4 regions of the Paucilactobacillus nenjiangensis genome follow, and region 1 is predicted to be linked to each of the others. Evidence: riboswitches for the same ligand, from Rfam matches in the RefSeq annotation. Region 1 holds a riboswitch; each other region holds the start of a gene.

Region 1 (8,003 bases):
GATTTCAAAATAATTTGCTCCAGCTTGTTGAGCCGAAATGCCTGAAATACCTAATTCTTGGACAAATTGTTTTAATCGTTTCATTTCTTCACTATCAAACGAGATCAACATAATTTTAAACGTATGATGAGTTGGATCACTTAAATAATCTCGTATACTCACAATTTGTGGCACCATATTGGTCATACCGGATTCTAATTTAATGCCGTCATCAATTTTTTCAGTATACCAATCGTCTAAGTCATAAAAACTTTGACTCACGTTGGGAAATTGTTGTTTGATTTGAGTGAGCAGAATTTCTGTTGCATCATAATCGAGATAATGCTGATCAATGATTTTTTTATTGTTCTCTTGGCCTGTAAATATCAAGCCACCATTAAAGGCAATTTGAGGCCCTTGGAGATTTAATGCCGTCATGGCAAACTCCATTTCCATGGGTGCACGTGCGGAAACTAGTGTAAATGGAATCTGACTTTGCTTAATTAATTCGACGTTTCGCTCATTCAACGCCCCTACTTCGTTCAGTAACGTCCCATCCATGTCTGAAAATATATGTTTAACCATCTCAACCACTCCTTTAGCATTTTCACATAGTTTATTCTATGAAACGGGTTTTAGATCAAGTCAATTTTACCATTTTTTGCTGGTAACTAAAAAAGAGCCTAGAAATTACCTAAGCTCTCAGATAGTTACTTAATTTGTGCTTCCACTGCTTGATTAACTGCAACTTGTTCCGCTGCAATTAAATTAACCCGACTTTCAATCACTTTTAAGTCCATCGTGATTTCACGTTTTAAACCAGGTGTTTCAAGCATAGGCCAGAAGAAATATTTAAATTCTTTCAACCGAGTTGGTGTCTTGAAAATACCGGCAATTACCGTAATGTAAGTGGTGAATTCCATATCTCCACCGACAGTTTTTTCTAACCAATCCCAATCATTGCGAATCCAATCCCAGGCAGCTTGTTCCCCATGACTGTTGGCCAAAATTCCACGGAACCAGGCCCGTAAATCCTGAGGTTTAATCGTTTCTGCATTTTTAAATTCGGTCACAATTTGTTTAATCAAGTCTGCATCTTGGGTACTAGTTACTGCAACCCTTAAGTCTGACTTATAACTGGCATCAGCTGTTTGTCGATAAGCTGTTAACATTTGATTGACTAAATCACGATTACCATAATTTTTAATCTCATTTTTCAAAATAAATACTCGCACATCTGCCGGTAGATCAGCTACTTTGTCGGCATTATTTTGATAAATCTGATGGGCCATCTCAATTGATTTTTGATTTTCAGCATATAAGGTTGCGTTCAAGACGTATGGTCGTGTTAATTGATCATCATTCGTCTCACCATCAACTGGGAGCCAACCTAAGCGATTGACTTGATTATCACTCATCTTATTAAAGAAGGCTTGTAATTGCTGCTCTGCAACTGAATTCGGTGTCACAAATTTTTTCAAATCATTCGCTAAACTATAGAGCGCTGAGTTAACAATATTGGAGGGACTCGTGATAAAGTGACCCAATAATGGTACGACAGTTGCATAGGAAATTTGGCCACCTTCAGCTAATAAGCGCAGGTCTTGCAGCAATTGTAATTGTGAAATTGAATCTAGTTCATCCACATGTTCAATGATATCTGCTAATAACTTCTCATCATACTTCACGATGAAATGAGAGTTATTCCCTACGTTCAATCTAAAGGGAGCGCCATTTTGTGACCGCAACTGTTGATAGTTACCCAAGGTGGTTTCTGTGTCAGCAAAGATTGCTGGCGCTTCAGCATAATTACTGTTCAATGGAATTTGCCATTGCCGTGCTTTGGGTTCATTTTCACCAATAAAGAATTGTGACTGACTGATTGTCAATTTTCCATCAACAACCTTAGCGTTAACCACGGGATAACCTGGTTGTTCCAACCATGATTGCATGATCCTACCAATATCCATCCCGGATGTTTCACCTAATGCTGCCCACAAATCTGCGCCGGTGGCATTACCAAATTGATGACTGGCAAAATAATTCTTTAGGCCTTTTCGCAGTGCATCATCACCAATTAAAGCACGAACCATTACTAGCATTCTGGCACCTTTAGCATAGACAATTGCACCATCAAACAATGAATCAATTTCAGCTGGGTCTTCAACTTGAACGTGCACTGACTGAACACCATCAATCGCATCGCGTTGCAAGGCGGCGGGTGCTTCAGAGGTTTGGAAGCTTTCCCAAATCTTCCAGTCAGGTTCAAGGGCATCAATCGCCACATATTCCATCATGTTGGCAAAACTTTCGTTTAACCATAAATCATCCCACCACTTCATTGTAACCAAATCACCGAACCATTGATGCGCTAATTCATGTGAAATCACCGTCGAAACCAGTTGTTTAGTAGATAATGAGGTATTATCTGGATCAATCAACAAATATGCTTCTCGATATGTCACCAAGCCCCAGTTTTCCATTGCTCCAGCAGAAAAGTCTGGTAAGGCTAATTGCCATGAATGTGGCAATGGATAAGGTGTTTGATAGAAATCTTCGTAAAATTCAATTGAACGTTTGGCAATGTCTAAGCCAAAATCTAGTTCTTTGGCTTGATGGGCTTTCGTAGCGAAAACACCAATTTTTACGCCACTTTCAGTGGTCGTATATTTACTTAGCATTTCCCCAAACGCAAATGCGACTAAATAAGTTGACATTTTGACGGTCGTTTCAAAATAATGAACCCCATCCTCCACCCGAATTTCAGGCATATTTGCAATAATGGTTTCGCCTGGATGTTCATCAAATTTAATGGCTAAATCAAAAGTCGCTTTTGCTGCTGGTTCATCAACTGATGGGAATGCTTGACGTGCAAAAGTTGTTTCAAATTGAGTCCCAATTAGTTGTTTCTTTTCGCCGTCAACTTCATAGTATGACGGATAAATGCCCATCATTGAATCGGTTAACTTGGCTGAATATTCAATGATAACTTCGATATCGCCAGTTTTAACATCTGGCAATAAAATTGCTTCGTCTCGCATTTTGAAGATGGCAGCTTGGTTATCAACGAGGACACTTTTAATATCCAAATATTTTTGATGGATTGAAATCGATGACGCTAAGGCTTCACCGCGAATAATGGTCTTACCAGTAATCGTTTTGGTGGCCCGATTAATATCTAAATAAATGTTGTAATTGTTTGGATGAAAACTCTCATAAAAATGACTCATAGTATTCCCCTTTTCACTTCGATAATATACTATTAGTATACGCTAAACCGTGGAGTCACGTCATTAATCAACCTTATAAAAAAATAGATTATTCTGACTTTCAATCAAGAACAATCTACTAGTTATTCCAGCTATTCAGCTCCACTATTTTTACGGTTTACATCCCGATACTTAGCTAATTTTTCATCAGTTGTTAAAATATGTTCTGTTGGCGCATACGATAATTTGATATAGTTACTAATTCTTGGCGCACCACTTTTGGTGACTGATAATTGCATTTGATGAATTAATTTAATTAAATCATCTAGGTCACCTTCAACCGTCGTTTCAAAAGCCCCGACTTCATATGACATCCCAGTTGCATTAATTTCTGCGATTGCCACGTCGACTAGTCGGAGTAATTCATCTGTTGAATCTGCTTCAGGTAAAACTTGAATTGCCATTACTGCATTTGCCATGATTTTTTCTCCATTCCAATTATTTGGTGCAAAAAAAATGCACCTTCTTCAACATAGAAAAGGATGAAATCAATGAATATTTGCTCCACTTTCCTACGCTAGCATCAACTAGATCAGGTTCCAGAATTTCATTTTCATGATCTCAGCCAAACTAAATTGGCACTCCTAGTGGTTAATTTATTTGAATACGCAAATTATAGCACTTAATCGAATTTTGCCACATAACTTTTTCGAATAATACAAAAAATCTCATCGTGATTTATGGAAAATCACGATGAGATATTTTTCGTTAGTGCTCAGAAGTTAATCGGCAGAAAGATTACCTAGTTTTTAATCATCAAACGCATCTTTTAATTTATCAAAGACACCTTTTTTGACACCAGAAACTTTTTGTCCGGAAGCAACAGCAAATGCTTGGAGTGCTTCTTTTTGTTGTTTGTTCATATTCTTAGGAGTCTCAACACGTACTTTAACGTGTTCATCCCCATTACCGTTACCATTCACACGAGGAACTCCCTTACCACGTAAGCGGAAGTTAGTCTCAGTTTGAGTACCAGCAGGGATTTTTAATTTAACATCCCCATGAACGGTCTTAACTTCAATTTCGTCACCAAGCGCTGCTTGTGCAAACGAGATTGGTTGATCAAAGAAGATATCATTTCCATCACGTGTGAACTCACGACTTGGAGTCACTGTGAAGACGATGTAAAGATCACCATAAGGGCCTTTGTTCTCGCCGGCTTCACCTTGATTTTGAAGACGCATTTGTTGGCCGTCATCAACCCCAGCTGGAACATCAACTTTTAATTCATGACGTTCTGACACGTGGCCAGAACCATGACAAGTTTCACATTTTTCTTTGATTTCTTTACCAGTCCCACCACAAACATCACAAGTTTGGGTTGAACGCATCCGACCTAAAGGCGTGTTTTGAATCACATCAATCGTTCCACTACCGCCACACTTAGAACAAGTTACAGGTGAAGTACCTGGCTTTGCACCAGTACCATCACAAGTTCCACAGTATGCTTCTCGGTTGTACTTGATAGTTGTGGTTTTACCAAAAATGGCTTCTTCAAACTTCAAAGTCATATTATACTGTAAATCACGTCCTTGACGAGGGGCAGATGGATCACGACGTTGTTGACCACCGCCACCAAAGAATTGGCTAAAGATGTCGTCAAATCCACCGCCACCGAAACCGCCTTGTTGATATTGACCACCGCCGAAGCCGCCGCCTCCACCAAAACCACCTTGTGATCCAGCTGAACCATAAGTGTCATATTGTTGACGTTTTTGTTCATCACCGACTGTTTCAAAAGCTTCATTAACTTCTTTAAATTTATCTTCAGCTCCTGCTTCTTTGTTCAAATCAGGATGATATTTTTTTGATAATTTACGATATGCTTTTTTAATCTCGTCTTGAGAGGCATCTTTACTAACGCCCAGCACATCGTATGGATTTTTGTCTGCCATTTCTTGGATCCTCCGTTATAAAGTAGTCCCTTAGTTATACCATAAAGTCTAGTACCAAGTAAAAGCCAAAGTACATGACTTTGGCTTTTACTATCAAATTATTAATCAGCTCTCAAAGTCAGTTAAATTCGCTAACTTCAACTCTTGGCCGGTTCCAAAGCCCAATCAATTCCGCTTAACTTAAATAATACAAATTTCAAGTTCAGAAATTTTATTATTTATCGTTAATACTCATTGTTTAGACGGGCTTTGTCACACTTAATTTATTTCTTGTCTTTAGGGTCTACTTCCTCAAAGTCACCATCAACGGTATTGTCATCTGACTTCTTACCATCTGAACCATCAGCTGCACCGCTACCTGCTCCATCAGCACCTTGGGCGTCTTGAGCTTGTTGATACAACTTAACAGTTAATTCTTGAACGATTTCATTCAATTCGTCCTTCTTGGTCTTCATGTCTTCGGTGTTGCCGTCTTCTTTAGCCTTCTTTAATGCATCACGTGCATCTTCAGCCTTTTTGACTTCTTCATCGGTAACTTTACCTTTAAGGTCTTTCAAAGTCTTATCAACTTGGAATAATAGTTGATCAACTTCATTATTCAAATCAACTTCTTCTTTTTTAGCCTTATCAGCTTCTTCGTTTTCTGAAGCTTCCTTCATCATACGATCGATTTCGTCATCTGAAAGTCCTGAATTACTCTTGATGGTAATCTTTTGTTCCTTGTTAGTACCCAAATCTTTAGCTGATACATTTACAATACCGTTCTTATCGATATCAAATGTAACTTGAATTTGTGGAACACCACGAGGAGCAGCAGGAATATCACTTAATTGGAAGTTACCTAGTGTCTTGTTGTCAGCGGCCATTGGACGTTCACCTTGTAACACATGGATATCAACAGCTGGTTGGTTATCAGCGGCAGTTGAGAATGTTTGGCTCTTTGAAGTAGGAATAGTAGTATTCCGTTCAATCAATTGAGTCATCACACCACCCATAGTTTCGATACCAAGTGAAAGTGGCGTAACATCAAGTAAAACAACATCCTTAACATCACCAGTTAAGACACCACCTTGAACCGCAGCACCAATTGCAACGGCTTCATCAGGGTTGATTGAGTGGTTAGGTTCTTTACCAGTTAATTCTTTAACAGCTTCTTGAACGGCTGGAATACGAGTTGAACCACCATTTAAGATCACTTCGTCAAGGTCGCCAAATGATAAATCGGCATCCTTCAAAGCGTTCAATACTGGTTGTTTTGTGCGTTCTACAAGATCAACAGTTAATTGGTTGAACTTAGCACGACTCATAGTTTTTTCCATGTGAAGTGGTCCAGCAGCACCGGCCGAGATAAATGGAAGACTGATCGTAGCTTCGTTAGCGCTAGAAACGTCCTTCTTAGCCTTTTCAGCAGCATCCTTCAAACGTTGTAAGGCCATCTTGTCTTGAGCTAAATCAACGCCATTTTCGGCCTTGAATTCTTCAACAAGCCAGTCGATAATCTTTTGGTCAAAGTCATCCCCACCTAAATGAGTATCACCATTAGTTGAAAGTACTTGGAACACGCCATCGCCTAATTCAAGGATGGAAACATCAAAAGTACCACCACCAAGGTCATATACAAGCACTTTTTCATCTTTATCTTGCTTGTCGAGACCATATGCCAATGAAGATGCAGTTGGTTCGTTGATAATCCGCTTAACATCTAAGCCGGCAATTTTACCAGCATCTTTAGTAGCTTGACGTTGGGCATCGTTGAAGTATGCAGGTACCGTAACAACGGCTTGTGTCACTTCATCACCAAGATAATCTTCAGCATATTTCTTCAAATATTGAAGAATCATTGCTGAAATTTCTTGTGGAGTATACTTCTTACCTTCTACTTCAACCGTATAACCAGCTTCACCCATGTGACTCTTGATTGATACGATTGTGTTAGGATTTGTGATTGCTTGACGTTTAGCAACTTCACCAACTTGAGTTTCGCCATCTTTAAATGAAACAACAGATGGTGTTGTCCGGCTACCTTCTGGGTTAGTAATGATTTTAGGTTCATTACCTTCCATTACAGCAACAGCTGAGTTTGTAGTTCCTAAATCAATTCCGATAATCTTATTACTTGCCATGTTAAACTTACCTCTTCTTATTTATTTTTATTTATTTTAATTATTGGGAAACAACGACCATTGCTGGACGTAAAACTCGATCTTTTAACTGATAACCAGCCTGTAGTACTTGAACGACTGTATCAGCCTCTTGTCCATCTTCAGCGGGAACTGTTTGCACAGCCTGATGAAGCGTTGGATCAAATTTTTTACCAAGTGATTCAATCTCGGTCACCGAATTGCCGGTTAAAGCTTCATCTAAATGATCATGGACCATTTGAATTCCCTTCTTTAACTGTTGCCCATTTTCGTCACTGACTTCAATTTCAAGAGCTCGTTTCAAATTATCCATGACTGGTAAAATTGCTTTAGCCAATGATTGACCATCATATTTTAACAGATTGGATTGTTCCTTTTTGAAACGATTATTCATATTTTGAATTTCAGCTTGTTCACGGAGCAGTGAATCTTCTGCTGCCGCTAGTTTAGCCTTGAGTTGATCTACTTCAGAAACTTCTTCGGTTTTTACTTCGGGAGCATCTGTGGTTTCATCAACTTCAGGTGTTTCAACTTGTTCTTCTTTGACTTCCTCGACAGCTTCATCGGCTTTCTTGTGTTCGTCTTTAGCCATTAATATGGAACCTCCTATTGATCGTAGTAACGGTGATAATAATCTAGCATTTGCTTAGCTAGTTCTTCGCGAAAAGCACTAACTAATCCAATCGTTCGAGAATATGGCATCCGTGTTGGCCCAAGCA
Region 2 (8,003 bases), 880 kb from region 1:
TTTCACGGTGCAGTGCGTTTCAAAGGAGAAGGGCCCCTCAAAGATTTACCTCAAAGTGGGGTGAAATATCTTGAACTCAGAATGCTCGACTTAGATCCTAGTAGCTCTGTTGGCGTTCGGACCAACACGCTCCGATTTATTCGCTTAATGGCCAGCTACTTCATCATGACGCCACCGCTACGTCCGGAAGAAGTCGGCAAAGTGTTAGAACGCGCCAATCAAATGAATGAAGAAGTTGCCACCGAAATTCCAACCGAAATCAGTAAATACCAAACTAACGCTCGTGCCTTTTTGAATCGACTCGAAATGTACGCTAATCAAATTCAATTAGGCCCAGAGTACCAAGAAGAAATCGAAGACCTCGAAGATCGAATTGAAAATCCACGTACCACTCCCAGCGCTCGCCTAGTCAATCATATCAAGGATGATTCCTTAGTTGAATATGCGCTAATCCGAGCCAAGCGTTACCAAAATTCAGCTTTGCAGTCGATTCGTCCATTCACTGGTTTTGATATTGCTTGTAATTTGAGCGCAGAAGATTTAAAATTACAGTTGTTTAAAGGAAATTGGGAACCAGGTATGGATAAGTAGGGTGAATTCGGGGGAGTAGACTTATGGATTATGGGTATGGAATAGGCCGACAATTAGTCGTAAGGAAGCCAACTATGATGGGATTCCATTTGATGAGTTAGAACTATTTAATTCTAAAACGCGTCGTGGAGATCAAAAAGCCGTCGTTGCAATCATGAAATATTTGCAATCGATTCAGGGCGTGATTAGTTGGGACGATATATTAACGGGTGCGACTTGTGATGAACTGTTTTCGGAAACGGAACGCAAAGCTCAAATTAAATACACCCGTTATCATATGATTTTGGCCATGCGTAATTTGGAATTAGCTGGCCTAACGAATCGAATTGGCGAAGATTCATTTGAGTTGACCAAAAAAGGGAAAAAGATTTCGATGACTAACTTCGATGTTTGGGAAGATGTTTATAAACTTTCCATCGTTGAGTTGTATCATTTACACGTCTATGGCGAAAAATTTGATAGTAGCAAAACGGAATTTGTGTTCAATTTTAAAATTAAAAACCGAGATAATTAAAAAATGCTGTTTATCCTAAGTTGGATAAGCGGCATTTATTTGTATAAGCACTAGTTTGTCAATTCCATATCTAAGTGCGGGATATCGTCTTCTAAATAGACGTCAGATGTGGCAACGAAGCCAAATGATGCGTAAAATTTTTTAATATAATTTTGTGCACTAATTTTGATTGTTTGGTGGGGATACAGCTCGTGAATCGTTTCAATCGTTTTTGCTACAAGTTGGTGTCCTAGCTGTTGGTTACGAAACTCTTTGACTACCAATACTCGGCCAAAACTGAGATGTGTTCCGTCATCATGGGGGATGATTCTTGCATAGGCGACTAATTGCTCGCCCTCTGTTAAAATGACATGAATTGCGTCGATATCCTTATCATCAATTTCTGGATAAGGACAATTTTGTTCAACCACAAAAACGTCTACTCTGGCTTTCAAGATTGCGAGTAATTCTGAACTGCTTAATTCTTTGGTAGTTTTAATTTGCGTTGTTAAATTGTTCATTGACACGATTTATCCCTTCAGTGATTTTTGCATTAAAATATCGGTTTGTCGATTAGTGCCCATCCAAAATGAATGTGAACTAAATGGAACGAAGCCTAAGTGTTCATAAAAGTGCTGCGCGTTATTATTATGTTCCCAAACGCCCAGCCAAATTAACTTTTTATGTAATTGCTTGGCCTGCTGCTCTGCAAAGTAAATTAATTTTTTACCTAAACCAAATTTTTGGTAATTGCTGGTCAGATAAATTCGTTCCACCTCAAGTGCTTCACCGCCCATGTTTTCAGATTGGGCGTGATTAACATTTAGTTTTAAGTAACCAGCGATAGCCTCATCCACATACAAAAAATAAAAGTATGAATCTGGATTACGCAATTCGTTGGAGAGTGTTTTCAGATTATATGCGTCGTCCAAGTAATGCTGCAAGTTATCGGCTGTATTTTGTTGACCAAAGGTTGCGGTGAAGGTTTCAATTGAAATTGCTTGTAATTCATTTAGTTGATTGTGCCTAATTGGTTTAATTTTAAAGTCCATCTGTTCTCCTAATATTGACGATGATTGCCTTTTTTGACGAATTCCCAGTCAATGGCCACATTTTTTCTGACCCGAGTTAACAACCGTTCGAGTTGCTCTTGTTCTTGATTGGTGAAATCATGCAGGGCAACGCAAGTTGAGTAATTATTTTCCCTAATGACAGTTTGATAAGCCTCCAGTCCAGTTTGAGTGGGGTGCAGGTGTTTAATTTTTTTATTGGTTAAATCAGCTTTTTTTATGATGAAGCCGGTGGTCTCTAGTCGCTTAACGGCTCGAATGACGGTTGAACGATCAACCATGATTAGTTCACCTAATTGTTCTTGAATGATACCAGGGTTTTCACAGATTCTGGCCAAGTACAAGTATTGTCCTTTGGTCAAATTGAGTTGCCTAAATTCGATGTTACTGATTGAGTCCAAAGCTCGCGCAATCATACCAACTTCTCTAAGTACATCTGTCATGTGTTATTCCTCCATGAAATTATTATAGCTTAATTTTGATGTAAATGCATCAAAAAATAATGAAATAAAATACGACTCCATGGTGGAATCGTATTTTAACATGGCTATGAGATGAAGATTTGCACTGCTTTAACTATATTGTAGATAAATAAAACAAAAGAAACGATCGCTAAGATTCCAATCAGGATAATCGACAGCCAGCCCACATGAGCTGCGTTTCCTGTGAATAATCCGACTGACCCAATGAAAATAACACTAATCATTGTTAAAAGCGTTGGGATTAAATGTAGCCAGAAGGCCCTAATAGCGTGGTATCTCATTTCTGCACGGTCGCCGGCTAACAGCCAGACGATTAAAGGAAAAATGATTGGGAGAAATAAGATACTTAAGTAGCTAAAGCCATTGACGATTTTATATGATTGGTTGGTTTCCATGATAAAATCTCCTCTCAATTTGTATACCTTTATTTTACCAATATTATACGTCGTTGGGTATTAAAAAGCTCAAGGTAACAAAAATAAGAGGGGTTGAATGATTAATATAGGAACAATCATGTACGCCCAATCAGTGGATTTGATGGGAATCGTAGCGGCGTAGGTTCGTGTGGTATCTTCTACGTAGCCATGTGAAAGCATCGCCTGAGCTAGTTCATCAGACCAGTTCATTGCGATTAATAGTGCTTTGAAATATAACTTCGGTGACCAATATGATAAGGTAATCCCCCGCATCAAGGCCGCTTTTTGTAAGGTTAAGATGGTTGATTTCATCTTGGGTAAAACACCAAAGGCAGCTAAACTACCGTAAGCAAATTTTGATGGTAAATGAAGATTTTGTTCGAGTGAGCGTGCCAACTCTATTGGTGAATTGATCAACGTGAATGAAGTTCCAAGTAACACATAGGCAAACATCCGAGAGAATAGCACTAAGGCAAAGTGATAATCTTGTGCTGGTGTGAAAAATGCAATAGTGATACTGAGCGCTACTGCCGGAATCACTGGAATTAACAAAACAATACCAAGCGTCTTGAGCTTAATCTTATGTATCATCAAATATATTAAACAGACCGCGATTAACACACAGTTGGCGGTTAAGCTACGAGTAAATGAAATCTCAAAGGAAATCAAGATGATTAAGATTAATTTGAAACTAGGATTCATGAGACAGTCTCCACATAAGTTAGTTTTTGGTTGGCAAAGTTCAAATGGTAATCGACAAATTGATTTAAGCCGCTAAATTGGTGGCTAATCATCACAATCGTTTGTTGGTGTTCAGCACGATAAGCGTTTAGAATCGTCACAATTTGGTGGATTGAATCAATGTCCAGTCCTTTGAGTGGCTCGTCTAATAAGAGAACTTCAGGTTCGACAATTATCATTAATAAAATTTGTAATTTCTTCTTTTGCCCTTCGCTTAGGGTGTAAACTACTTGATCTAATAATTCATTTAAATTCAATTGGGTTAAACACGAGGTAATCATGGCATCATTGAAGTAATCTGACTTACGGTGTTGCTTGCTGAGTTCAATTTCTTCACGCATGGTGACAGTCAAGAACTGATTTTCTGAGTCTTGAAAAATTAGTGCAACTTCTCGGGCGTATTTTTTGGCCTTAATTTTTTGAATATTGGTTTGATTCATTTGAATTTCGCCTGAAAACTTCATCAATTTGGCCATTGATAGGAAGAGGGTTGATTTACCAATTCCGTTTTCACCCGTAATCAGTGTGACTTTGCCACTAGGTATTTGTAATGATGACTGTGACAATAGCGCATGTTGCTGGATTTGAATCTGTAATTCGTCGAAATTAAAGGCAACTTCAAGGTTAGCGATGGGTAAAGTCGAAGTGATGGCAGGAACTTGTTTTTCAAAGTCAGTCAGTAATTGCAGTCCATCTTCACGAGAAAGCGTCTGAATCGTTTGATTATGAATCGTATAGACGTGATCCACGACCTGTTTATAACCTAACAAGTCATGATCTGCGATAATGATTGTCTTTTGTTGCTGGTCTCTAAGAGTAACGAGTTTGGCAATTAATTCAGCTCTAGATTGCGGATCAATACTGGCAAATGGTTCGTCCAATAAGATAATATCGCGGTTCATTGCAATCACGATGGCTAAGGCGACCTTTTGCTTTTCACCACCGGATAACGTGTTTAATTGACGATCAATCAATGATTCAATTTCACAAAATGCCAATGCTGCATTTATTTTAGCGGGCATTAGTTTTGGATCAATTCGCAAATTTTCTAACACAAATTCAAGTTCATGCCGAGGTGTATCCAAGGTGAATTGATGATTAGGATTTTGGAAAACCAAACCAACTTTCAACTGATTTGGAATTGAAAATACTCCATTTACGATTTCACCGCCAAATTCAGGCAACAGCCCGGTTAAAATTTTGAGCAAGGTGGATTTACCACTTCCTGATGGACCAACTAATAAAGAAAATTGACCAATTTCAAATTGGACATTGACGTCAGATAAAGTTGTCGAATTGGGTTGGTAATTGAAATTCAAATTTTGAATGTCGATGCTAGACATTTGAACCACCAAACTTCGCTAACATGTGGCTGCGGTCCAGAAGGGCTGTAATCATTTTGGTTAAGATGCCGCCAAAGAAGAAGATTGAGATAAAGCGAACGACGAAAAGCAATATGAGCATGCCAAAATGAAATTCAGCATAACCGTTTTTAAACATATCCCACGCAAAGGTGACAATCGTAGTTGTTAGGCATGATAGGCTCAGTGAGAACCAATTGTAAATTTTATAACCGGTTAAAGTGAAACCAAGTTCTGAAGCAATTCCTTGAATGGCACCGGAAATGAGGGTTGAAGCACCCCATTGGCCACCGAAGAACATTTCACCAACTGCCGCTAAAAATTCGCCTAGGAAACCAGCACCTGGTTTTCTAAGGATAAAGCCTGTCAGTGGACCGGCCATTACCCAAATTCCCATGTTAATGTCATTAGCCATTGGTGCTAAACCAACTGGTGTTAAGACGACTGTCAAAAAGTTATAAATAAAGTTAGTACTGATGAAAATGGCACCAAAGGCGATACCAATTAAAGTGATAAAAATAATGTCGCGAACGTGATAATGATTGCTTAGATTCATAATAGAACCCTCCAAAAGTGTATTATCAAATAACATTAGGAGTGTGTGAGTAACTAAATACTCCACACGTTTTAATCAATAACTATATAACTCGAAAGTCGAAAAAAGCGACCCTCCAATTTTAAAAGGAGAGTCGCTTAACAAATTTGTTAGTCGAGTTAAATATAGGTTATCTCCCTTCGCTGGTATTAACCAGAGCAGGTTCAATGGGTATATCTCAGCCAAGTGGGCACCCCAGATGTAATATTTGATTAATGCAAATATAACTTATTATCTCGCAGAAAGCAAATTAATGATTCTTGAAAAGTTTAGTTAAATAATCCATGAAGACACCGAGATAACGATCCTTATCAACGTTGACTGCAACTTTGACATTGGTAGTCGCATCATTTAAGCGGGCGTTATCCCCGATGGTCCGGCCATAATTGTTTTCGTCATAGGTTACTTTCATATTAAGATCGATTGTGTCGACAAATGAAGCGTCAAGCGCAACCCCAACGGCTAATGGATCATGAAGGGCACAGCCGGTTTTATCGATACCCAAATTGTAGTAGGCATCAATGTAAAAATCGGTGATATCAGCATAGGCTTTACCAGCTGTCGTGCCTAATTCACGCCAAGTTGAAGTTTCATTTTTCGTGAGTAATGTTCGTAATGTAACATCTAATCCAACCATCACAATGTTTAAATCACTACGCATTACACGGTCAGCGGCTTCAGCATCTTGGTTGATGTTAGCTTCGGCATATGGAGTCACGTTACCTTCAACGGTCAAGGCACCACCCATAAAGGTGACGTTGCCAATTAATTTGGCAATGGCCGGATCTTTAGCGAGTGCGGCGTCTAAGTTGGTCATTGGACCAGTTGGCACGAAAATTAAATCTTTGGTGTATTTGTGGGCGGCTTCAATCAAGAAGTCGACCGCCGTTTGTGATTCAACAGGGCGTTTGGCCTTTGGTAATTCAACTTCACCAATCCCATTGTTACCATGGATATCTTTACTTACTTGCATTACATCAAAATGATCAGTAGTACTTGAGTGACTAGCGCCGATAAAGACAGGTACGTCAGTTGCACCCAAAATTTCAAGTAGCTTTAAACTATTTTCAGCCGATTGTTCAACGAGACAATTGCCGTACGAACTCACGATACCAATCAAATCGACTTCTGGTGCAGCTAGTGCGTAAGCAATTGCTAAGGCATCATCAACACCAGTATCTAAATCAAGAATCATTTTTTTTGTAGCCATGTAAATCCCTCCGAGTTATTTAATGTAAGCCATTACATACTTCAATCATAAACAACTAACCTTGGAAAAACAAATTAAACTTTGATGAGTTTCTTTAATTGTCAAAATGATTTTGACATTGAAACAGTCAGTAGGTTAAGCTAGAAAATAACATTAGGAAGGTGCAAATTAAGATGAGTGAAGAAATTTATGATTTAACAATTATCGGCGGTGGGCCAGCAGGAATGTTTGCCAGTTTTTATGCCGGTTTGCGCGAAATGAAAGTGCAAGTAATCGAAAGCTTGGAACAATTTGGTGGCCAGGTGGACGCCTTATACCCAGAAAAACATATTTTGGATGTGGCCGGTTCAGTCAATATTCCAGGGCATGAATTGATTAGTAATTTAGAAGAACAAATGCGTTTAGTGAAAGTTGAAGCACGCTTGGGCGAGACGGTTGAAGATGTAATCAAGCAAGATGATCAATTCGAAATTGTCACTGATAAGCGGACAACTCATTCTAAAACAGTCATTATTGCGTTGGGCAATGGGGCATTCAATCCTCGCAAACTAGCCGTGGACGGTGCTGATGAACTCGAAAATAAGCATTTATTTTACTTTATTAAACAAAAAGAACATTTCCGCAACAAGCGAGTTTTAGTCGCTGGTGGTGGGGATGCTGCCTTAGATTTGACGATGATGCTGGAACCAGTGGCTAGTCAAGTTTATTTGATGCATCGCCGTGAAACTTTCCGTGGATTAGAACATATGGTGACGGCGATTGAGAAATCAAGCGTTCAACTAGAAGTACCCTATCTATTAAAGGACTTAAAACAAAACGCTGATGAATCATTAGAACTAACCATGAAGAAGATGAAATCTGATGATACCAAGCAATTAACGGTGGACGATATCGTTGTAAGCTATGGATTCACTTCGAACAACAAAGCGTTAACTGCTTGGTCACTCGATTTGGAATCAGAACGTCATGACATTAAGGTTGGTTCAGAAATGATGACTAATATTGACGGCGTTTATGCCATTGGGGATGGCGTGATTTATCCGG
Region 3 (8,003 bases), 670 kb from region 1:
AATCGAATCTAAGATTTTTTTATCGTCAATCTGATAGTCAACTTGTTTCAATTCAATTATTGCCATGTCACTACTCCTCATTTCATTTGGTTCAATTGTATCGAACTCTGGCGACGGTGCCAAATGATTGAGCGGTGTGTTGTATTTAAACAATGGTTATCGTGACAAAATGAACAAGCTTTATCTCGCCCCTTTATGATAAATGGTGATACATTAACACCAACAAATTTGGGGAGGGGTTCCGTATGTACAAAAAATAATTGCCGGCTTACTCAGTCTGGCGATTGCTGGTGCAATTGTCTTAGACTTCTTTTATACTTTTTTTGGCCAGTCAAAAGCGACCACGACCACGGCCAAAAATAAAACGGCCACCAGTTCTGCTGCGGCTAGTAGCAACCCGACGGCCAATCAATACCAGGATGGCACCTATACCGGCGAGGCCACTGAAACTGAATACGGTGACGTACAGCTGAAAATCAATGTCGTTGGTGGCAAGATTACCACCATTGATGTACTGAAATATCCTAATGATGAGCGTAAAAGTGAATCGATTAACGCTAAGGTCCTGCCCACCTACAAGCAAGAAGCGTTAAGTGCCCAAAGTAGTCACATCCAGCAAGTGTCTGGCGCCACCGAAACCTATAAAGGCTTCAAAGGTTCGCTTCAAGATGCTCTCAATCAAGCGGAGGATTAGCGATGAATTCAACCCTACGCAAACAAACTCGCGTGTTAAATCACATGAATGTTCCCTTTACGTTGACCTTTATGACGCCATCTGAAGTTGATGTAACCGCAGAAATTGCGACGGTTTCTCAACAAGTCGACCGATTTTTAGCCCAAGTTGATCAACAATTCTCACCCTTCAAAGTAGATTCAGATGTCAGTCGCTTTCAACGCCACGAATTGGATTTACTCACGGCGGATGCGACTTTTCAAACTATTTATGCTTTGAGTGAGGATGCTAAACAATTTACTCAAGGCGGGTTTAATGCCTACTATCACGGTTACTTCGACCCGACTGGTTTAGTGAAAGGTTGGGCCATCGAAACAGCGCAACAACAATTTTTACAACCATTACTGGACCATCCGTGGTTCATTGCCGTCGGAATCAACGGTGGTGGTGACATGCAATTGGCGACCAACGATGGTGAATTTAATTGGGAGATTGGCATGGAAAATCCGACCAACTTGCAGCGGATACTGGCCACTTATCACCTCACCAATGACGCGGTCGCCACCTCTGGTTTTAACAAACGCGGGCTGCATATCGAGCGACCAGCGGCCAATGATTTTCGCCAATTAACCATCATCGGTGATTCGCTGACGACGGCGGATATTTGGGCTACCGCTGGGCTAAGTATGGCAGCGACTGACTTTAAAAGGTTGTCTGAGTTACATCAATTGTCGGGAATGGTCGTCTATGACGATTTATCGGTTCAAGCATTTGCAGGAGGTGAGTGGTTCGATGCTCAAAAATTATAAATTTGGTAATGGCCTAGTCTGGCTTTTAATTATCTTTGTCTTGCCGTTGCCCTTGTTACAGGCCACTTACTATGAACTTCCTGCCTTATATCATGACACCTTGATGCCGATTCAATTCGGAACGTTGGCCTATATTTGGATGTTGGCCGCGATTTATTTAGCGACGCGTCCGCGGTGGTTGGACCGCTTGATTGGGTTACCGTCAATGTATTTAGTTCACGGCATCATCAGTATTTTAGCGATTGGATTAGCCTTCGTGCATAAGCTCTTGCTGCCTTCGAGTGGCTGGATTAAATGGACTGGTGATTGGGGTTTGTATTTATTTATCGCGGTCGGCGTGTATTCACTGATCTTCTTAGCTGGTTGGCTCACTAATCGCGTGCCAGTTTTAAATCACCTCAAGCACTGGTTAGAAACGTTGTTCCAACATGAAATCTCAGTTTGGTTGCACCGGCTGAATTTAGTGGCGACCGCCTTGGTGATTATTCACGTCATCTTAATTCCATACATCCTGGCAATGCATAATTATATGATGTTATTTGGAGCATATACGGGAATCGTGGCGCTGAGTTATTTGGTGAGTGTTTATCGAGTGCATTTCCAACAGCCAACTGGTGAGTTAATAGAACTCGACCAGCTAGCAGACAATGTGGTGCAATTAAGCGTAAAGATGCCGCGGTTGCGGCGGCAATTTCAAACGGGGGACTTTGTCTTTATCGCCTTTCCAAATTTACCGGGGATGAAGGAACCCCATCCCTTCTCACTAGCGAATAATCCACTGGCTGATGGTCAACTTGAATTAATTGTGCGTGAGGATGGTGATTTTACGAAATCATTGGCATCAGTACCAATTGGAACGCCAGTTAAAATATTAGGTGGCTACGGTCGTTTTCAAAATTTCATTGATGAACATCCGGGTACACAACTAGTGATGATTAGTGGTGGCATTGGTGTCGTGCCGTTATTGTCCCTTATTAACCATAACCTTGAGAAACCCATTCATATTTTTTATTCCGTCCAAAAGCAAACCGATTTCTTGCACCTAGATCAATTTGATTATTGGAACACCACTCCTAATTTTTCTAGTCAGCTGCAAGTGGGCCGATTTAAGGACGCACAACTTGAAAACTATTTAGCGACTATTGATGTGAACCACACCATTTTTCTCGTTTCCGGGCCGGCCGCGTTAGGGCAACACTGGCAACGCTTTTTGAAAAAACACGGTATTCGGGGATGGCAAATTTATTATGAAGAGTTCGGTTGGTAATTACCTTAATTGACAACCCCACTGTGACGGTCTATTCTTAACTTAAATATCTGGGGTGCCAACTTGGCTGAGAAAATACCCATCGAACCTGATCCACGTAATGGTGGCGTAGGAAGTTAGAGAGTGTGAGACACAACGTCTAGCTAGTGAGCACTAACAATGGAAAATTTTGAGTTTGTTTTTTAACTCATAATTTTACGAGTTAGGTGAACTAGCTGTTGTGTCGAACACGTTTCAACCAACAAAAATTCGATGAAGACCCCCAGATAAAAACAATTTCTGGAGGTCTTTTTATTTTGACAAATATTAGCAATGAACTATTTGATATCGCCCAACCGGTTTGGAATTTAAGCTACCAGCACCCTTTCATTACTGAACTAGCGGCTGGTCAACTACCTATCGAAAAATTTCGGTATTATCTCAAACAAGATCGATATTATTTAGAACAGTTTGGTGATTTACATGAAAAGATTGCCACTTTGATTGATAATCCGGCCGACAAAGACATTCTGTTAGTTGGAGCAGCCAGTATGCATGATGGTGAAACCGATATTCGTTCGACAATGTTCCAAGAAATTGGCATTACCCTAGATGAAATACAACAAACACCAATTGCCCCAACCGCGTATAGTTATGTGACCCACATGAACTACGAATTAACTAATGGCACCACCGCTTCTGCCGTGGCCGCCCTGTTACCTTGTTACTGGTTATACAGTGAAATTGGGCATCGTCTCATTCACGAGAAGTCCCCTGTGCCAATTTATCAAGAATGGTTAGACAGCTATGCCAGCACCGAATTTGATACCGGCACTGACCAAATGATTGAACTCGTCAATCACCTCGGCGAAAATGCCGACTCTGCTGAACAAGCTTTGATTAAAGATTCCTTTTTAAAGAGTAGCAATTATGAACTGAACTTTTGGCAAATGGCTTATACAATGGAAAATTGGGCCAGCTAATTAGTTAATGTATTCGCTATTCAAAATGTGCTGTAATGGTTTTCTCTTAATAGTTTTCAGTACCCCATTGCCAGTATATTTTTTAACGATATCTTTAAATTTACGACGTGAAATATTACTATTTTCTTTAATAAATTCACCCAATTCATTATCTGTAATGCCATCTGTAGTTCCACTGCTGGTAAATAACTTAGACTGCAGAAAGATATATAAGATATTGGATTCATCATCATTCATATCAGGTAATTTTTGTTTCAATTTCTCCAACCCGTTTTGCAAAGTCTGCATCCGCAAACTAAATTGGTTTAACACCTCAGTTTGACCATCAGCGATAATTTCAAGCATTCCTTCAATAAAAAGGGTTAGCTCTGCACGATTTTCACTATTACCAGCATCCCTAAATAACCGATAATAATTCTGAACATGGGTATGAATTGATGTTGAAATTGATAAACCTGTAAATACATCCAATTTATTTGATAAGTATGAGGATAATAAGTATCTTCCCATCCTTCCGTTGCCATCTCTAAATGGATGAGTATTCTCAAACATAAAATGTGTAACAATGGCTTTAACAATTGGAATTACATCATCGTCATTATTCATAAATGTAATCAATTGTGACAACGCCAAACTAATATCTTGCTCATTGTCCGGAGGCAAGTGAACTGTGTTATTCTGCCGACCAATATAAACAAAACTATCACGAATAATATTCACATCTGGTAGTGAGTCTTTCGATATTTCACCTTCCAATAGTTGATCGTATATTTGCCTAAAATCAGATAAATTATTGATCTGCCTTTGATTGGCTTGCAGCGAAGCTTTGTATTGCCGGATTGTCGACTCTAAACGTCTATGCTTATTGTCAACTTTGGTGTCAGTATCCCAAACAATGGTACTAATTTCTTCAGGATTAGTGTGCACTCCTTCAATTTCATTTGAGAAAAATATTTCGTTTGTCAGCATGGAATACGTATAACTGTTAATCGCAACAGTAGGTATTTTGTTAGTATAAATTAACGCAGATATTTCTGCTGATTGCTTTCTGACCGTATCTAATAACATAAGGATTTTGGGCGTGACCATCCAAAAGATTGGGTCATTAAACTTTGCCACACTTTTCCCATTTAAAATGCCCATTTCTAAGCTTTCTTTATTTACTAGACGTGGAAACATCGCCGTCACAGTTGCTGAATAATCGTTTATCCGATGCAAATATTCAGCGTTTATCTCTTCTTCACTTAGGCTTGAATGACCATTTGATCCATATTTAAATGTACTCAGCAATTGATAATTTTTCATGATTACATTACCTCTCATTTCTCTAAATTACCAAAATGGGCCTTTTGGTCAAATAGAATCATTTGTTTACCTACCTATTTTACCAAAATAGCTGTTTTGGTAAAATAGAACACTCAATTTCACTATCTATTTTGCCAAAATAGACCATTTGGTAAAATAGAACGTCAAAAATAATAGCAATTTTACCAATTACGAAGTTTTGGTAAAGTTGATTTCTAAGTCGGCAGTCAAGCGCTTACATTTTTTCTTAAAATTCGCTCCTTTTTGACTAGTTAAACTACTTTGTGTGTTAAACTAGGCGGTAATCATATTAAGTTTGGAGGAATTATAACTTGCAAAGCCTTATTGACACTTATACTTTGAATAATGATGTAAAAATTCCAATCGTTGGATTTGGTACTTGGCAATCCGCTGATGGTGATATTGCGTACAAATCTGTCCAGGCCGCACTTGATGCTGGCTACCGTCACATTGATACTGCAACCGCCTATGGTAACGAAGGCAGTGTTGGCAAAGCAATTAAAGATAGTGACGTTGATCGTCATGATATTTTCTTAACCACAAAGCTTTGGAATGATGATCATGGCTACGAAGCAACTCAAAAAGCTATCGATAATTCTTTAAAAAGTTTAGAAACGGATTACGTTGATTTGTACTTAATTCATTGGCCCAACCCCCTCAAGTTCCGTGACAATTGGGAACAAATGAATGCCGAAAGTTGGCAAGCAATGGAAGAAGCCTACAAAGCGGGTAAAGTTCGTGCGATTGGCGTGTCTAACTTCCGTCCACACCATTTAGCCTCACTTATGAAAACTGCCACGATTACACCGGCGGTTAATCAAAACTACCTTAATCCCTGTGACTTACAACCTGAAGTCACCCATGCAAATGAACAATACAATATTTTAAATGAAGCTTATAGTCCTTTAGGTACTGGTGAACTCCTGTCAGTTCAATTACTCCGTGACCTTGGTGAAAAATATGGCCATAGTTCTGCACAATTAATGCTCCGTTGGTCATTGCAACACGGCTTCTTACCACTTCCTAAATCAACTCATGCTGAACGTATTCAACATAACACCGGCATTTTTGATTTCACAATTGATGATGCTGACATGAAGGCCATCGATGGACTGCATGGAACTACTCGTGTAGCTGACGATCCTGATTTAGTTAATTTCTAAAATTTAAAAAATGAGCTGTCTGATTATAATAATCGGGCAGCTCATTTGATATTTATATGAAAAAGTAACTCAATAACTCATTGTCCAAATGCATACCAACAGATCATACCAACAAGGCCAAATATCGCCCACCAATACCTTGCTAACCATTCCCAGCCATTATTGATTGGTTTATAATTCCATTCACGCCAGCGATGATTTTCATGCCAATCTTTATCAGCTGCATCTTGTTCAAAAAATTTTTTTACCCCATTATTATTGCTAACTTTAGGTTGAACCCCAAGAACTAATTCATCTAATCCGACGTTCAACACCTGAGCCAACATGACCAAATTATTCATATCGGGAACTGAGTCACCATTTTCCCATTTAGAAATTGATTGTCGCGATAAAAATAATTTTTCTGCTAATTCATCCTGAGAAATCTTTTTGGCCTTACGTAATTCAACCAATTTATTTGAAAACTGTGTTCCCTCTTTTGCCATCTTAACTACCCCCATTAATTTATAGATTGATTATAGCAAAGGCTCGATTCTCTGGCCCGCACTTATCAACCATAATGCACTTTACATTTGCGCAACTGGGAGTTGCAAGCCGTGCAGTGTCAGCATTCGTAAGCAAATATTTTTAATTGTTAATTTGTTCATAAAGAATATCCATAGTTACCAAAAGCTCGTTATCATTTACGTTTACAAACGTTGATATAGCAGTTGTTTTTATGATTTGATTGTCATTAATATTCATTTATTAGCAATCTAGGAATGACTAACGGTATACTTGAAACCATTAAAATAAAGTCTTTTCCTAGCAAGCCTAGATAACTTAACACTAGTATAGTTAGCCTTTTATCTATGACAAAATAGGACATCTCCAAACTTGTGGGTTCACTTCAATGTCCTTTTGTATTATTTATATCATTTTGATAAAACAACTTGATATTTTGTTTTTAAATGGTTTGGGTATAGTCCTCCTATATCTCCACTTAAATATCAAATGTTCCATTCTGACCTGGGGTTAAAATTTTTACGACTCCTTGTGGTAATTTTGTCACCAAGTCGTCTGGATTTTGCTGAATCTCTGGAAAAGTATTGTAATGAATAGGTACAACATATTTGGAGTTGAGACGTGTGGCACAAATCGCTGCCTCGGCCGGTCCCATTGTGAAGCGACCACCAATTGGTAGAAAGGCCACATCAATATCAAATGCCTTACCAAAAATGGCCATATCACCAAAATTAGAGGTATCTCCAGCAAAAAAGATAGTTTTATTATCCGCTTTAATTAAAAATCCTGCCGCATCCCCCGCATACTTAAGCTTTCCATCGACGTTGATACTCGAAGAATGTTGAGCGTGCATCATTTTAACAAACCCGAATGGAAGGTTAGCACTTCCACCCAGATTGATTGGATAAGTGATGGCACTTTCCTTTTCGGCATAATAAGTTAATTCCGGTACCGCAATAATAGGAGCTTTGTTTTTCTTAGACAAGGTAATCATGTCCCCGTTGTGGTGGGAATGTCCATGAGAAACAAAGATAAAATCGACGGGGTAATCCACTGTAATATCCGTTTGTGGGTTATTGGTGATGAATGGATCAAAAATTAAATGTAATCCATTTTGCAATTGTAGTTCCACACATGAATGTCCGTGATAGATAATTTTCATAGCAAATCCTCCAGTCTAAAGTGTCTGAATTGTTCGGGAATGATAATACCAGCGTTTACCAACTAAAATTAATTCGTGATTTACCGCCACTATGTTAACAATTTTATTGTGACTTGGATCAATAATTAGCATCTTAG
Region 4 (8,003 bases), 660 kb from region 1:
AATTCGGACCGTGATTCAGCTGACGGTAGTTGGGTACGTCTTGAAGTATGTCTTTAAAATTAATAACTGGGCGCTGACGGTGTTGATGATTTTAATTATTATTGTCAATGCGGCCGATAACGCGCGCAAACGCGGACCTGGGATTGATAATGCCTTTTTAATTTCGTTTATTGCTATTTTAACCAGTACCGTTGTGGTGGTGGGCACGTTGATTGCGACCGGTTCGTTAAAAATGATTCCGGCGCAAATCATTCCGTTTTCGGGGATGGTAGCCAGTAACACGATGGTCGCGATTGGCTTATGTTATCGCAGCTTGAATACGAGTTTTCGCGATCAACGCCAGCAGATTATTGAAAAGCTTGCCTTAGGAGCAGAAATTAAATTAGCCTCCAAATCAATTTTAGGTGAAAGTGTTCGGGCGGGTATGTCACCAACGATTGATTCGGCAAAAACGGTCGGCTTGGTGAGTTTACCGGGGATGATGTCTGGTTTGATTATTGCCGGCGTGGACCCGGTCAAAGCCATCAAGTATCAAATCATGGTGATGTTTATGTTGTTAGCGACAACCGCGATTGGGTCAGTGATAGCGTGCTACTTGGCTTATCGCAAGTTTTACAATACCCAAATGCAGTTAAAGTAACCGTTTCTTAAAAAGTTCTCACAAAAAAGAGGCACAACGCAAATTTGCGTCGTGCCTCTTTTAACATAGATTTTTATGAATCCATTAAGGTATCAAGCATTTGTTGAACTGATTGGTTCAAGCTATCTTTAGATTTATCATTACCTAGATGGGTGTAAATTTCACCGACATAGACATTGTTTTTGAATAAGACATCAAAGACACCATCGATAATCGTTTGGGTCCGCGCTTGCTCTTGAACCGGGCCAAATGGATTGGCAAAGAAGGTGGTACTCATACCAACTTCATCAGTGGTTCCTAAAGCAAAACGTTTGCCATCCGTAAAGGTCTTCTTGGCATCGGCCAATTTTTCAAAACGATGCAAGCCAATTTCAGTATCATAGTTATTGGCGTAAACCCACATATCGATATGGTGACGTTTGATAACCCGGTCATAGGTGTTCGCTGGAATAATAACTCGGGCATTTTTTTGTTCCGGATTGAGGTAAACTCCACGGTCCATGTTGTTAAAGGCCACGGCGCTACTCAAGTCATCAAGCCGGACGAACGCGCCAATTTCAGTTCCTTGGGCATACAAGCCTTCAGGATCATTGGGGTCAAGGGTAAAGCTACCCATGTCATCAAAAATGGTTTCCATTTCATGAATCTGTTCACCCGCAATTTCTTGCAAAGCTTCAATTGATTCAGACTTACCGGCACCAGAATCGCCAAAGAAGACGACGGTTTTGGTTTTACCATTTGAGAACTTAATCTTGACCATTGATCCATGGATTGGTAACCGGTTTTGATAAATCATGTGGAGGTTGTGTAATGTGAGACACATTTTCTTCATATAACCAAAGTAAGTGGTTTGGTCATTATAAGGCACTTCACCAACCCAGATATCATTACTTTCATCGTAATGATAGTGACTGACGTCCCCTTCAGTTTTGTCGACCCCAAAGAGTAAAATCAAATCTGGTTTGTGGTTAGTAATGAGTTCTTCATCGGCAAGTTCAAACAAGTTCGCTAAGGCTAAACCACTGACAAAGTAGTCTTGATTGAAGTAAATAAAGGCTAAACTTTCACCAATTTTGGCTGGGTAACAGTACCATTCGCCCGGTTTCCCATCAAAATGATCGATTGGATTGTAATCGACACTTGAAAAAGTCCCTTTGCGTTTGTTACTTGGTGTATGCATCATCATTGGTGGACGCAACATAATTTTATCAATAAAGTTAATTGATTTTAATTGTTCATATTCAGTGGGGATTGACCACTTGTAAGGCTTAATCATAATGGATGCGTTGGTACCGGCATTGACTTGACGATACGTATGATTAGGGAAGCCTTGGATTTTTTCTTCCACGGCCCGGTAAAGATTACGGACAAGATCGTTAAATTTGTCATCAATTCCTAAAAACTCGGTGTTTAGGATTTGGTTGTGAGTGGCATTCATGACCGAGATGCGCAGGAATGAACGGTAGAATGAATACAAGTTTTCAACACTAGTTAAGATTTCTTTAGCATCAAATGCGTCGTAAACGGTGGCATCGTCAATTAACAGTCGTTTAATCACGGCCACGTATTCAGCACTCGTTAATTTATTGATTTTCGTTTGATGGTTAGGCGTTGATGATAAGAAACAGTCGACCACTTGTAACATTTCATCGCTGTTTAATAGAGAGAAGACGTTACTCAAATATTTTCGATTGTATTTGAGGACGGCAATCTTTCGATCAAGATTCAGATACGTAGAGCCAGTTTTAATGCTATTCACATTTTCCATTGATAATCAGTTTCCTTTCTCGTTATAACCTTTTGGGTATTGAAACAATCATAATACAAGGCGAAACACGATACAAGTGGATATTTTCACAATCTTCAAAAAGAAAAGAATGAAAGCGCTGTTAACTCTAAATCTTAATGAGTTAACCGGAAAATGAAAAAATTTTAATGTTTGGCGAGATTTTGGTCAAACTTGTTATGTAAGCACTTTTACAGTACAATTAATTCGACAATTAAATAATCATGAAAACACTAGGGGTGTTCGTAGACGAACTGAGATTTGCTTATGCAGCAAAGGCCCTTGGAACCTGTAAGTTGGTACTTGCGTAGGAAAGTGTAAAATAAAAATATCGATGAGTGCATGCCACATGTTGATATATTTTTACCATTAATCCTAAAGTCCACTGCGGCTTTAGGATTTTTTTGTTTCAGCTCATGGTTCAAACGATTGTTGAATTATCACAACTTCGTACCAAGAAAGGAATTTATCATGCAAATTGAACTTTTAGATCAAATTCGTGCGCAAAATCCAATTGTGTTTAACATTTCTAATTTTGTGACGGTGCAAGACGTGGCTAATGGCATTAATTCAATTGGCGCTTCACCAATTATGTCTGAAGAAATCGCTGAGTCTGAAGAAATGGTCGCCATCAGTTCTGCCGTAGCACTTAATTTAGGGGCCTTTACTACCGCTCAAGTCGCCCATATCAAGCGGGTCGGGCAATTGGCTAACCAATACAAAAAGCCATTGGTGATTGATCCAGTTGCCGTCGGGGCAATTAAATTTCGCTTAGATGTTGCCGAACAATTGTTAACTGATTTTCAAGTTGATATTATTCGCGGCAATGCTGGTGAAATTGCCGCCTTGGCTGGTGTTGATTGGCAAGCTAAAGGTATCGATGCTGGGGAAGGGAGTGGCGATTTAGATGCCATCGCGAAAGCGTGCGCCTTGAAGCAGCATTGCGTCGTAATTTTATCCGGTCCAACGGATGTGATTAGTGATGGCAAAACGGTGGCGAAAGTCAAAAATGGAACCCCACTATTTCAATTACATGTTGGTTCTGGTGATATGCTTTCCAGTATCGTCGGCGCGTTTGCTGCCGTTAGTGACAATTATTTTGAAGCAGCCAAAGCGGCCTGTGCCGTCTTTGCAGTCGCGGGCCAACTGGTGGCAGAAGAACTTGGTGGGGAACTACCTGGCACCTTTTCAGTTAAATTAATGGATAAACTACACTTGGTGACGCGTCAACAAGTTGAAGAAAAGTTGAGGGAAGCATAATTATGGAACAATTCGTACAAGCATTATCAATTGCCGGCTCCGATAGCGGTGGTGGTGCGGGGATGCAAGCCGATTTAAAAACGATTCAAGAACGGCACGTGTTTGCGACGACCGTGTTAGTGGCGATTACGGCGCAAAATACCTTGGGCGTCAATGATGCGTTTGCGTTACCTACCAAAATAATTGATGAACAATTTGAAGCTCTTGCTGAGGATTTGGCCATTAAAGCCTGCAAAACGGGGATGTTAGCCGATGTGGAACGGGTCCGGGCGGTCGTAAAAAACTTGAAAAAGTTTGATTTCGGTCCCCTGACGGTCGATCCGGTCATGATTGCTAAAGGTGGTGCTCCATTGTTAAGTGAAGATGCAATCGCGGTGGTGAAAAATGAATTATTGCCATTGGCGACGATTGCCACCCCTAATTTACCTGAAGCCGAAAAATTGACGGATGTGTCGATTGAAGATGAAGCCGATATGGAAATTGCGGCCAAAAAATTACAGGCCGTCGGGGTTAAAAACGTCATGATTAAGGGCGGCCATTTTGTCGGGGATGATCAAAGTAGTGACTTTGTATTACTTGAAGATGGTACGTCATTTTGGTTGACTTCTCCACGCGTGGATACGATTCGAACCCATGGGACGGGAGATACGCTATCTGCTTGTATCACAGCTGAACTTGCCAAGGGAAAATCTGTTGAGGATGCGATACGAATTGGGAAAAAATATGTCGATGAAACGATTCGGCACGGCATTATTGTTGGGCACGGTCATGGACCATTGAATCACTGGGCAGGCCGCAATAGTGATGAAAGTAACGGTTAAGCGTGAAACAGGATTATTAACTCAGGAAAGAGAAAAATTAATGAAATTTAAACCAGAGATGCTCCGCGTATATTTAATTGCGGGCACACAAGATGTTAATCACGATGTTGATGATTACTTGCAACGTGTGGAGAAAGCATTAATCGCCGGAGTGACGGCCTTTCAATTTCGTGAAAAAGGGAGTTCACAGTTAACGGCGGACGAACGACTGACACTGGCACAGCAATGCCGTGAACTGACGACGAAGTATGATGTACCGCTGATTATTGATGATGATTATGAATTAGCCATTAAAGTCCATGCCGATGGGGTCCATGTTGGTCAAAAAGATCAACGAGTGGAACAAGTGATTGCGGCTGTTGGGGATGATATGTTTGTGGGATATTCATGTAATACTAAAGCTCAAATTGATCATGCTAATCAACTGCAAAAAATTGCCTATTTAGGAAGCGGACCAGTGTTCCCAACTGGCTCCAAAGATGATGCGGACCCAGTGATGGGATTTGAAAAATTGAAAGAATTAGTGGAATATAGCAATTTCCCAATCGTGGCCGTCGGTGGAATCACCCCCGACAATGCTAAGGACACAGTTGATAAAACAGGTGTGGCGGGAATTTCCGGAATTTCAATGATTATGCAAAGTCCGGATGTGGAACAGACGGTTAAAGACTTATTATCGATATATTAATGATGACAACTCGCATTAAAACTAAAAGTATCTGCGGATACTTTTTTAATTTGTGCTGAACTATTTAATCTGATAGCCTTGATTCAAGAGACACTTGAACGCCAAAATAAAAAAGTAGAGATATGTAAATGGTCAAGGATATTGCTAAAATTTTGATTAATCAACGTGAAAATAAGGTGAGTGCCAGTTTATATTATTGGCTGCAGATTATCTTTTCTTTTAATAGTAATCGTATAGAAGGCTCAACCTTAAGCGAGAAACAAACCCAACAAGTCTTTGATACTGGCACTATTTTTGCAGATGAGAATGGTTTAATTGTGGTTGATGATGTGCTAGAGACTTCTAATCATTTTAGAATGTTTGATTATGTTTTAGATACAATCGATGTGGATTTAACCAGTGAATATCTGTTTAAACTGCATACAATGTTAAAACGAGGGACAAAGTCAGAATTAGATTCCAAGATGAACGTGGGTGGCTTTAAACAATTTCCCAACCAAATTGGTAGTATTGAAGCTGTTCAAACAACTTTACCAGCTGAAGTTCCGCATGCAATCCAGAGTTTGTTAGAAAAATGGAATGCGGATCCGCATTCCAATTTATTGGATTTTGCCAAGTTTCATTATCGATTTGAGACAATCCATCCATTTAGTGATGGTAATGGTAGAATTGGCAGATTAATCCTCTTCAAAGAGTTATGCAAAGCGGACTTAATGCCGTTGGTCATTAGAGAATCCAACAAACCATTTTATTTACGTGGATTAAAAAAATTTGAAGATGATGACAGCTATTTAGTCGATACATTGGGTGCTGAACAAGATTATTACACGCAGCTAGTTGAGCGATTTTTAGAAATTTAATGATAGGCACTGTTAGTGCTTATTTTTTTTTGAGCATATTTTTATGTAAAGCGTGGTAAAGCTTGTATGATTTGGTCAATTAAATGGATTAATCCAACTGAAGGATGAGGTTCAAATGAAAAAATATCACTTATTAATTTTAATTCTCGCAATGATTTTTGGCCTCACGTTAATTAATAATACGGATGCGAGTGCCAACACGCCCACTATATTTTTGCATGGATATTCAGGGACGCATCGTTCAACGGATGGCTTAATTAGGGCAGCGGAAAAGCAGGCAGATGCTACTAAAGCCATGACTATCAACGTTCAATCTTCTGGCAAATTAGATATCAAAGGGACATTAAAGAGCAAAACTAAACGACCATTGATTCAAATTAATTTTATTAATAATCATGCGAAGAGCTCAACACAAGCCAAATGGATTACCGACGCGCTGCAGTTACTGCAATCAAAATATCATGTGAAGCAATATAATGTTGTCGCACATTCAATGGGAAACGTTTCGTTTTTTCAAGCAGTTGCGCAAAATGTCACAAAGTTACCAACTTTGAAGAAATATGTCATTTTAGCCGGGCCGTTTAACGGAGTGATGGGGAGAAATGACGCAGCCAATAAAAATAAGCTACTCGCACATTATCAACCAAAAATATATTTTGATGGGTATCAACAATTGTTAGATAGCAGCCAGTATTTTCCAAAAGATGTAAAAATATTGAACATCTATGGTGATTTGAATGACGGAACGCGCTCAGATGGACGTGTTACTGTGCAATCGGCACTCTCGATTAATTATTTGTTGTATCAAAAACCAGACACCATTAAAAATATCAAAATGAATGGAATTCAGCATAGCGGGTTGCACAACAGTAATCGTGTGAATCAAAAATGGATTAAATTTTTATGGTGAGAGTGTTTAATAATTTTGTTAATTTCTGATCGTTTGTGTTCAATCATCGGCAGGTTGTGCTAGTATTTTGACAAACGTTCTTAAAGGAAGTTCACAAGTGAAAAAAATTCGATTAATTGTGCTAATTTTTGCCATATTGTTTGGCATTAGCATTTCTACAACTGCTCACGCGAAGACAACTGTTGCCACACCCACGTTATTTATTCATGGCTTAGGTGGAACCAAGAAATCAACGGATGGATTAATAACTGCAGCTGAAACGAAGGTTAATGCTAAAAAAGTGATGACTATCACCGTGGCAGCAGATGGGACTTTAGATGTGCAAGGATCATTCTCAAAACAAGTCAAAAAGCCCTTGATTCAAATTAATTTTACTAATAACGAAGCTAGTACAACCACACAAACACAGTGGCTGACAAAGGCGCTGCAATTGCTTCAAAATAAATATGGGGTGACCAAGTATAATGTGGTGGCTCACTCTGCCGGTAACGTTGCGTTCTTTCAAACGGTAACTCAAAAATCAGTTAAACTACCAACGTTGAAGAAATATGTTATTTTGGCTGGCCCATTCAATGGGGTGGTGGGGATGAACGATGCTGCCAATCAAAATCAATTGTTGAAGCATTACCAACCGCAAACTTATTACGCTGCTAATAATTATTATCCTGGGTATCAACAGTTACTAGATGTTAGTCAACGATTTCCAAAACATGTCAAAATTCTCAACATTTATGGTGATTTAAATGATGGTACACACTCAGATGGACTAGTGACTATTCAATCAGAATTGTCGATTAATTACTTGTTGTACAAGCATAATGATCAAATTAAAAATGTCAAAATGGTTGGTTTATCGCATACCGAATTGCATAAAAGTGCGAAAGTAGATCAAAAATGGATTAAATTTATTTGGTAGAAAAAAACCAATAACCACTCAAAACCCGAGTAATTATTGGTATTTATCATTAGAATTCCGAGTATAATCGACTCAAAAAGCACTATTTCTTTACCAGCTAGCTTTCTTTACACCAGGAATTT

What was found. A riboswitch is a leader RNA that binds a small molecule or an ion and turns the genes downstream of it on or off. The one in region 1 is predicted to bind thiamine pyrophosphate.
Region 2: it holds a riboswitch for thiamine pyrophosphate, as region 1 does, so the genes downstream of both, F0161_RS02395 (ECF transporter S component) here and F0161_RS06945 (thiamine-binding protein) in region 1, are expected to answer to the same signal.
Region 3: it holds a riboswitch for thiamine pyrophosphate, as region 1 does, so the genes downstream of both, tenA (thiaminase II) here and F0161_RS06945 (thiamine-binding protein) in region 1, are expected to answer to the same signal.
Region 4: it holds a riboswitch for thiamine pyrophosphate, as region 1 does, so the genes downstream of both, thiM (hydroxyethylthiazole kinase) here and F0161_RS06945 (thiamine-binding protein) in region 1, are expected to answer to the same signal.

What each region holds. Positions count from the first base shown of each region.
Region 1 is NZ_CP043939.1:1,351,137-1,359,139, forward strand. Features, by position in the region: gene F0161_RS06935 (HAD family hydrolase) at 1-564, opposite strand, end outside; gene F0161_RS06940 (M1 family metallopeptidase) at 690-3,209, opposite strand; gene F0161_RS06945 (thiamine-binding protein) at 3,341-3,667, opposite strand; TPP riboswitch at 3,741-3,844, opposite strand; gene dnaJ (molecular chaperone DnaJ) at 3,998-5,143, opposite strand; gene dnaK (molecular chaperone DnaK) at 5,407-7,266, opposite strand; gene grpE (nucleotide exchange factor GrpE) at 7,307-7,876, opposite strand; gene hrcA (heat-inducible transcriptional repressor HrcA) at 7,891-8,003, opposite strand, start outside.
Region 2 is NZ_CP043939.1:472,237-480,239, forward strand. Features, by position in the region: gene F0161_RS02355 (glutamate--cysteine ligase) at 1-591, shown strand, start outside; gene F0161_RS02360 (hypothetical protein) at 746-1,105, shown strand; gene F0161_RS02365 (GNAT family N-acetyltransferase) at 1,156-1,605, opposite strand; gene F0161_RS02370 (GNAT family N-acetyltransferase) at 1,615-2,136, opposite strand; gene F0161_RS02375 (MarR family winged helix-turn-helix transcriptional regulator) at 2,145-2,597, opposite strand; gene F0161_RS02380 (DUF4870 domain-containing protein) at 2,702-3,031, opposite strand; gene F0161_RS02385 (energy-coupling factor transporter transmembrane component T family protein) at 3,101-3,754, opposite strand; gene F0161_RS02390 (ATP-binding cassette domain-containing protein) at 3,751-5,136, opposite strand; gene F0161_RS02395 (ECF transporter S component) at 5,129-5,710, opposite strand; TPP riboswitch at 5,868-5,957, opposite strand; gene F0161_RS02400 (nucleoside hydrolase) at 6,000-6,959, opposite strand; gene F0161_RS02405 (NAD(P)/FAD-dependent oxidoreductase) at 7,133-8,003, shown strand, end outside.
Region 3 is NZ_CP043939.1:2,024,276-2,032,278, forward strand. Features, by position in the region: gene F0161_RS10315 (ABC transporter ATP-binding protein) at 1-66, opposite strand, end outside; gene F0161_RS11790 (FMN-binding protein) at 470-694, shown strand; gene F0161_RS10325 (FAD:protein FMN transferase) at 697-1,482, shown strand; gene F0161_RS10330 (FAD-binding oxidoreductase) at 1,466-2,749, shown strand; TPP riboswitch at 2,791-2,881, shown strand; gene tenA (thiaminase II) at 3,046-3,711, shown strand; gene F0161_RS10340 (Fic family protein) at 3,712-5,016, opposite strand; gene F0161_RS10345 (aldo/keto reductase) at 5,349-6,200, shown strand; gene F0161_RS10350 (helix-turn-helix domain-containing protein) at 6,278-6,685, opposite strand; gene F0161_RS10355 (metal-dependent hydrolase) at 7,183-7,866, opposite strand; gene F0161_RS10360 (nuclear transport factor 2 family protein) at 7,882-8,003, opposite strand, start outside.
Region 4 is NZ_CP043939.1:2,015,585-2,023,587, reverse strand. Features, by position in the region: gene F0161_RS10310 (ABC transporter permease) at 1-640, shown strand, start outside; gene F0161_RS10305 (phosphoenolpyruvate carboxykinase (ATP)) at 714-2,408, opposite strand; TPP riboswitch at 2,652-2,757, shown strand; gene thiM (hydroxyethylthiazole kinase) at 2,898-3,686, shown strand; gene thiD (bifunctional hydroxymethylpyrimidine kinase/phosphomethylpyrimidine kinase) at 3,689-4,507, shown strand; gene thiE (thiamine phosphate synthase) at 4,548-5,195, shown strand; gene F0161_RS10285 (Fic family protein) at 5,324-6,055, shown strand; gene F0161_RS10280 (alpha/beta hydrolase) at 6,171-6,965, shown strand; gene F0161_RS10275 (alpha/beta hydrolase) at 7,063-7,881, shown strand; gene rpsN (30S ribosomal protein S14) at 7,972-8,003, opposite strand, start outside.